2 linked regions of the Posidoniimonas corsicana genome follow. The main gene of each other region encodes a partner of the protein of the gene in region 2 in a complex. Links are inferred from orthologs where the notes say so. Each region holds a gene or a part of one and is shown on either strand. Other genes may lie near its edges. The genes, in order: tsaE and tsaD.

Region 1 (3,270 bases), 2.2 Mb from region 2 along the record:
TCGACGTGCGGCCCGGCGGCCCCGCCGCTAAGCAGGGCATCCGCGACGGCGACATCCTGGTCGGCATGCACGAGTGGGAGACCGCCTCCGAGCAGGACCTCCGCTACATCACCACCCGGGCCAACCTGGCCACCCGCGGCCCGGTCAAGTTCTACATCCTCCGCGACGGCGAAACCCTGTTTGGCCACATCGCCTGCAAGCAGAGCGCCAGCCGCCGCTAGACGCCGCTTGCACATCGGCCCGCCGCGGGCGAAACTCGCGGCATGGAACGCGACCTCGTTGACTGGCTGCAGAAGACGCTCCCTCCGCACCCGCTGCTGCGGGTCGGGCTGGGCGACGACGCCGCTGTGCTGTCGCTCCGCCAGACGGCTGACTTAGTCGTGACGACCGACTCGCTCGGCGACGGCTCGCACTTCCTGCTCAACGAGGCCGAGCCACGCTGGATCGGCCACAAGTGCCTCGCAGCCAACCTCAGCGACCTGGCCGCCATGGCCGCCAAGCCGGTGGCGGTCGTCGTTTCGGTAATGCTCCCCCGCGGCCACGCGGACCCACTCGCCTTGGCGAAGGGCCTGTACCGCGGCATGCTGCCGCTGGCCGAGCAGTTCGAAACCATCATCGCTGGCGGCGACACCAACGTCTGGGACGGGCCACTCACGGTCAGCGTCACCGCCTTTGGCCAACCGACCGACCGAGGCGCCCTGCTCCGCAGCAACGCCCGGGCGGGCGACGCCATCCTCGTGACCGGCGAGCTGGGCGGCAGCATCACCGGACGCCACCTCGACTTCACGCCCCGCGTAGCGGAGGCGTTGCTGCTCCACCAGCGGTACGATCTGCACGCCGGCATGGACATCACCGACGGCCTATCGCTGGACCTCAGCCGGCTGTGCGCGGCCAGCGGCCGCGGCGCCCTGCTCGACGCAGCCGCCATACCCGTCTCGCCGGCGGCCCAGCAACTCGCCGCCGCGGACGGGACCGACCCACTGCACCACGCGCTGTCCGATGGCGAAGACTTCGAGCTGCTGCTGACCGCGCCCCGAGAAACCGCCGAAGCCATGCTCCGCGAGAGTCCCGTGGAGTGCGGCCTTTCGATCGTGGGCGAGGTCACTGCCCGACCAGGCATGGAGATCCGAGAAGCGGATGGACACACAACCACTCTCGAACCGACGGGCTTCTGGCATGGCTAGCCGGATCCACTAACTACCAACCTCCAACCACTTGTTGACACCCCCGTGAATCCGCTCGAGATCGAAATCCACTCCCTCACCGACACCGACCGCCTGGGCCAGGCACTCGCGGCTACGCTGCCGGCGGGCACGACCATTTCGCTGATCGGCACGCTCGGCGCCGGCAAGACCCGACTGGTGCAGGCCGTTGCCGCCGCGCTCGGCACGCCCCGCGAGGACGTGACCAGCCCGACCTTCGTGCTGCTCAACGAGTACACGTCCGGCACGCGGCCGGTCTACCACTTCGACGCGTACCGCCTGAAGGACGACGACGAGTTCCTCAACCTCGGCCCCGACGAGTACTTCGAGGGGGTCGGCCTGACGTTTGTCGAATGGGGCGACCTGGTCGCCAACTGCCTGCCGAGCAACACGGTGCGGATCACTATCGAGCCGACCGACGGCGAGTCACGGCACGTCACGATCACAGGCCTGCCCCCCGAAGACGCGGCCGCATTGAAGGCCTCTCTCGGCCAACCCGGCGCTTAGGGACTTCCAACGGCGCAACCGGAAAGAAGTGCGGAGCAACGGCATTTAGTCGTTGTCTGTTCCACTTCACTGTTTTCTCAGCGGCAGAGAGTGCAAAAACTAAACACCAGGCAGATGAAATCACGCAGTGGTATAGGGTGTTTTCGCTTTCTCAACTAACAATGTTGCGAATGCGCCTCGTGGTTCCGCGATTGCGCAAAACGCCGCTAGTTTCCTTGACCCTTGGCTCAAGGCCCTTCTATATTCCGGCTGAGCAGGCGGCTTGGTCACGACGGTCCAACGCCCGCTTCCCTTTTCTTGCGTTTTGAAACTCGTCACAAGCAGCCGCCCGGTTGGGCAAAGGCCTTGTCTAGGTCGGCAGAGGGTTGATCGCGATCCTTGACGCTGAGCCGCGCACTAGGAGATGTCTGGACTTGACGATTGAGTGCTGTTGCTAAAGTACTTGAGCAGCCCTGCGGCCCAAGCCGACGAGCCTCAAGTCAATGCGAATGAACGACCCCAGGAACGATAGGTAGATGGCGCCTCGTTTGTGTGTTTGATTCGACACCCTTTTCTGGTGGAGTGACCTCATGAAACGACTAATTGCTGCGGTGCTGGCCACCATAGGTGTGGCGGCCACCGCGTCGCCTGCCTCGGCCCAGGTGTTGATTGCTGAGTTCTCGGAGCAGACCATCCCGACGAACCCACAAAACGGATTCGGGTCGTTTACGTTCGGCGACCTGAGCGTTGCGGGCGCGATTACCGACGGCCCCGACAGCCTAATCTTCGATGTTCAGACCGATGACGACGGGTCCAACGGGTTGTTCGGCGGCATCGGCGTTGACTACGGCCCCCAGGTAGAGATCGCGCCGGGCGTGGTAATCCTGCAGCCGATCGATTTCGACCCAGCGGTCTCCTGGTGGGAGATGCGAGTCAGGAAGCTGGGCAACAACGCCGCCGGCACCATCAACACCGTCTACCGCGACGTGGACGTTCTGGGGCAAACCGCCGAGGAGTACCAGTTCAATTTCGACCTCAACAGCATCCCCGACGACGGCGAGTTCCATCTTATTTCGGTGGACGCGACAAACTTTGGGTTCATGCAGAACTCGCAGGGTGTCGGCGACGGCGAGAACAACCCGGGATTGAATCAGATTCAGATCCAGAGCGTGTTTGGATCGTCGGACAGGCTCAACGTTGAAGTCGACTGGGTGCGGATCTACACCATTCCGGAACCTGCCAGCCTGGCGTTGTTTGGACTGGCGGTAGCCGCCATGGGCGTCGGTCGTCGACGGTAGACGGCGCCTGCGGGCGCACGAAATCAAACGGAAGATTGAGCGAGCCAAGCTCTTCTGGCTGCGTTCTAGCACACTCGTGGAGTCGGGCGTCGAGAGATCGGCGTGACCGGGGCACCTGGATCCCGGCAAGCCGTAGGGCAAGCGACTGTCGGTTCGGGGCACGAATCAGACCAACCATGCATCACCTTGCGGAGGCTTCTTGGATGAACTTCACGCGCTCAGTACGCCCGGCGATTCTGCTGTGCGGCGTCGCAGGCCTCGCCCTGTTCGTTCGAACGGCTCAG
Region 2 (3,313 bases):
CTTTGCCGGATGGACGCGTGTCGAGCTTCGGCGCCGCCGCTGCAGACCGACAAAAAAAGGAGTATTCGAAGATGCTTACGAGCTTGATTACCTTGGCGATCGCTTCGGCGGTTGCTTCGCCCGTCGCCGACGCCCCGAAGTGGGAGTCCGACTACGGCAAGGCCCTTGAGCAGGTCCGCTCGGACGACCGTCCGCTGCTGGTGGTGCTCGACAAGCCCGGTGAAGAAGTTGACGCGAAGCTGCTGTCCGCCAAGGACGACAAGACCCTGCAGAAGTACGACCTGTGCCGCATCGACGCGAGCACCGAGTACGGCAAGAAGGTCGCCGCGGCGTTCAACGCCAAGACCTTCCCGCACGTTGCGTTCGTCGACAAGACCGGCGAGGTCGTGCTCCACACGCACAAGGGCAAGATCAGCAAGGACGCGTGGAACGCGTCGCTGACCAAGTACCAAACCGGCGCCCAGCCGGAGCGTCACGTGGTGCTCCGCCCCGCCAGCGAGGCCCAGCCCGTTATGCAGTACGAGCCCGTGTACCGCGACAACTCCTACTGCCCCAGCTGCCAGAAGGGCTTCTAACGAAGCGCTCCTAGCTGGACAGAGCTAAAGCTTAGGCGGCCCGCATTGATGCGGGCCGCCTTTGTTTTTGGCCCGTCTCATTTCTACGGGGAGTATTGGCTGCGTCGTTCTGTCCAGAAACACGCGCGAAGGGGACAAAACTCGGGGACTATTTCTCCCCTGATTTGCTGTAAGTGCTTTTCAATTAAACCGTTGCGTCAAGTGCGCCCGAACAAGCCGGTGGGGTTTTGTCCGTTTTCAAGCGCGCGAATCGGACAGTCCTCCCCTGCGAACGACTCCGATCTCAACGCACACCGTGGCGCCCGCTGCCCAACAGCCTGCGCGGTAATATGGGCGCACGAACACTCCCATTAGATCGCGCGGCGCGGCCGTTTTCCACGACGATCTGCGCGGCAACAGCGGAGAGCAGGCGGCGTGAACGGCCCGCTCGCCCGTGAGGTAACGCTCGGCCACAACCGGCTGTTAGCGTTCCAACCCCGGGGCGATGTCGAGGTCGAGCGGCGCGAACTTGCCGGCGCGGAACCGTTCGACGGCGATCGCGCCCATCACGGCGTTGTCGGTGCAGAGCGACAACGGCGGCACGTGCAGCCGCCAGCCGCACCGCGCGGCGTCCTCTTCCAGCCGGGCGCGAAACGGCCCGTTGGCGGCCACGCCGCCGCCGACGCACATCGTGTCGAATCCCGTCTGCCGCATCGCCTGCTCCGCCTTGCCGGCCAGGCAGTCGATCACCGCCGCCTGGAAGGAGGCCGCCACGTCGGCCACCTCTTGTTCGGTCAACTCGACCGGCTGGGCGTCGTCGAGCTTGCCCGGTCCGATGAGCTGGTACCGCACGGCTGTCTTCAGACCGCTGAAGCTGAACGCCAGCCGGTCGTCCTTCAGCATCGGCCGCGGGAAGCGGTGCCGCTTGGGGTCGCCCCGCTCGGCGGCCTTCTGGATCGAGGGCCCGCCCGGGTAAGGCAGCCCCAGCAGGCTGGCGACCTTGTCGAACGCCTCGCCGGCGGCGTCGTCGATGGTGGCGCCCAGCAGCGTGAAGTCGGTCGGGCCATCGCAGCGGTAGAGGTTCGAGTGCCCGCCGCTTACAATCATGCCGACGCACGGGAACACGTCCTCGCCGGCGGCCATGCGGCACGCGTAGACGTGCGCCTGCAGGTGGTTGATCGCGACCAGCGGCAGCCCGGTGGCGGCGCACAGCGTCTTGGCCGCCACCAGCCCGACCAGCAGCGACCCCGACAGCCCCGGCGTATTGGCCACGGCGATGGCGTCCAGGTCCGTCAGCCCGAGTCCGGCCCGCTCGAGCGTCTGATCAATCACCGGCAGGATCCGCTCCACGTGGGCCCGGGACGCGATCTCCGGCACGACGCCGCCGAAGCGCTCGTGCAGGTTCTCCTGCGAGGCCACCATCGAGGAGAGCACCTCCAGCTCGCCGGTCACGACAGCCGCGGCGGTCTCGTCGCAGGTGGTCTCGATGCACAGCAGCTTCATGGTTCGGCTTTCTTCGCGGCGGTGGTCAGCAGTTCGACGGCCAGCTCGAGTTGTCGATCGGCGACGGGCGAAGCGGCGTCCTCGCCCCACGACGCGAGCAGCCGCCGGGCCTCGTCGGCGGTCAGCGCCAGCGCGCCATCCTCGCTGGGCGACACGCCCCACTCGTCGGCCTCGCTCGATTCGGCGAAGCGGTGGATCGAGCCGCCGCTGGGACGCCGGTAGGCGGCGGTGGTGAGTTTCAGCCCACTGCGTCCGGAGTCTAGCGGCACCAGGCTCTGCACGCTCCCTTTGCCGAAGGTCCGCTCTCCGACAACGAGTGCGCGGTCGTGGTCCTGCAGCGCCGCGGCGACGACCTCGCTCGCGCTGGCGCTGTAGCGGTTGACGAGCACCACAACCGGCAGCCCCTCGGCGACCACGCCGCCGGTGGCGTTGATCACCCGGGGGTCGCCATGGCGGCCGACAATCGAAACGATCACGCCCGCGTCAAGCAGCAGGTCCGCCACGTCGACCGCGGCCTCCAGCAACCCGCCCGGATTGAACCGCAGGTCCAGCACCAGGGCCCGGGCGCCTTCGCCGGTGAGACGGTCGATGGCGGCCCGCAGCTCGGCGGCCGTGTTGGCCGTGAACGAAACGATACGCGCGTAGCCAACACCGCCCTCGAGAACCCGAACACCGGTCACGGTCGGGGTGGTGAGCCGCTTGGCGGTCAACTCGACCCGCCGCGGCTGGGAGGAGGCGTCGGCCCGCAGCAGCAGCGCCACGCCGGCGGCGTCGCCCCGCGTCAGCTCGTCCGCCTGGGTCAGGGTCATCCGCTCGGTCGGAGCGCCCCCGATCTCCAGGACCTGCTCGCCCGGTTGCACGCCGGCCTTCTCGGCGGGCGACCCCGGACGCACGCCGAGCACCACCATGCGGCCCTCTTCGATCGCGAACTCGACGCCGGTGGTGGGCCGGGCCGCCTCGGCCAGCTGCTTGAGCCGCTCGAAATCTTCGGCCGGCAGGTACGAGGAGTACGGGTCGAGCTCGCTGAGCATCCCCCGCAGCGCGGCCCGGAACAGGCGTTCGCGGTCGATTGGCTCGGCAAAGTTGACCTCGATCTGCGTCACCACCTCCGCCAGCTCGCCGTAGCGGCGGAGGTAGTCGTCGCGGTCGGCGGGGTCCACTCCGGCGGGCGCGTCCTCCGCGGCGTAGCCGACGGGGCAGAGCAGCGTCGCGACCAGCAGGGCGGAGGTAATCGGCGACGGGCGGCGGGCGGCGGG

The links.
Region 1: the proteins of tsaD (region 2) and tsaE are in contact, whole or in part, in a crystal structure (PDB 6N9A), measured with the Thermotoga maritima proteins. The link is inferred for Posidoniimonas corsicana from one-to-one orthologs. Residues at the interface, in WP_004082750.1 of Thermotoga maritima: Cys10, Asp11, Arg49, His50, Leu82, Gly84, Gly135, Gly136, Glu154, Thr155, Leu156, Asp157, Asp158, Ser159, Glu162, Asp165, Lys166, Arg169, Leu170, Tyr175, Lys213, Thr214, Leu217, Tyr218, Gln221, Arg222, Asn324; in WP_004082108.1 of Thermotoga maritima: Leu37, Gly38, Lys46, Lys57, Val59, Lys60, Ser61, Thr63, Phe64, Thr65, Leu66, Met67, Val69, Pro71, Tyr82, Arg83, Leu84, Asp86, Asp88, Phe89, Asp93, Ile128, Asp130, Glu131, Arg134.

The regions. Positions count from the first base shown.
Region 1 is NZ_SIHJ01000001.1:1,706,184-1,709,453, reverse strand. Bases 13-2,969 are described here. They hold tsaE (tRNA (adenosine(37)-N6)-threonylcarbamoyltransferase complex ATPase subunit type 1 TsaE), read left to right. Parts: upstream 13-1,229; coding sequence 1,230-1,709; downstream 1,710-2,969. Other genes in these bases: KOR34_RS06610 (PEP-CTERM sorting domain-containing protein), read left to right, coding at 2,279-2,969; thiL (thiamine-phosphate kinase), read left to right, coding at 264-1,184; KOR34_RS06625 (trypsin-like peptidase domain-containing protein), read left to right, coding at 13-221. Outside these bases: more of KOR34_RS06625, read left to right, coding at 1-12; more of KOR34_RS06610, read left to right, coding at 2,970-2,986; KOR34_RS06605 (hypothetical protein), read left to right, coding at 3,190-3,270. UniProt on the Escherichia coli protein: Required for the formation of a threonylcarbamoyl group on adenosine at position 37 (t(6)A37) in tRNAs that read codons beginning with adenine.
Region 2 is NZ_SIHJ01000001.1:3,949,934-3,953,246, forward strand. What follows is about bases 48-3,047. They hold tsaD (tRNA (adenosine(37)-N6)-threonylcarbamoyltransferase complex transferase subunit TsaD), read right to left. Parts: upstream 2,058-3,047; coding sequence 1,038-2,057; downstream 48-1,037. Other genes in these bases: KOR34_RS15205 (hypothetical protein), read left to right, coding at 72-575; KOR34_RS15215 (S41 family peptidase), read right to left, coding at 2,054-3,047. Also shown: more of KOR34_RS15215, read right to left, coding at 3,048-3,313.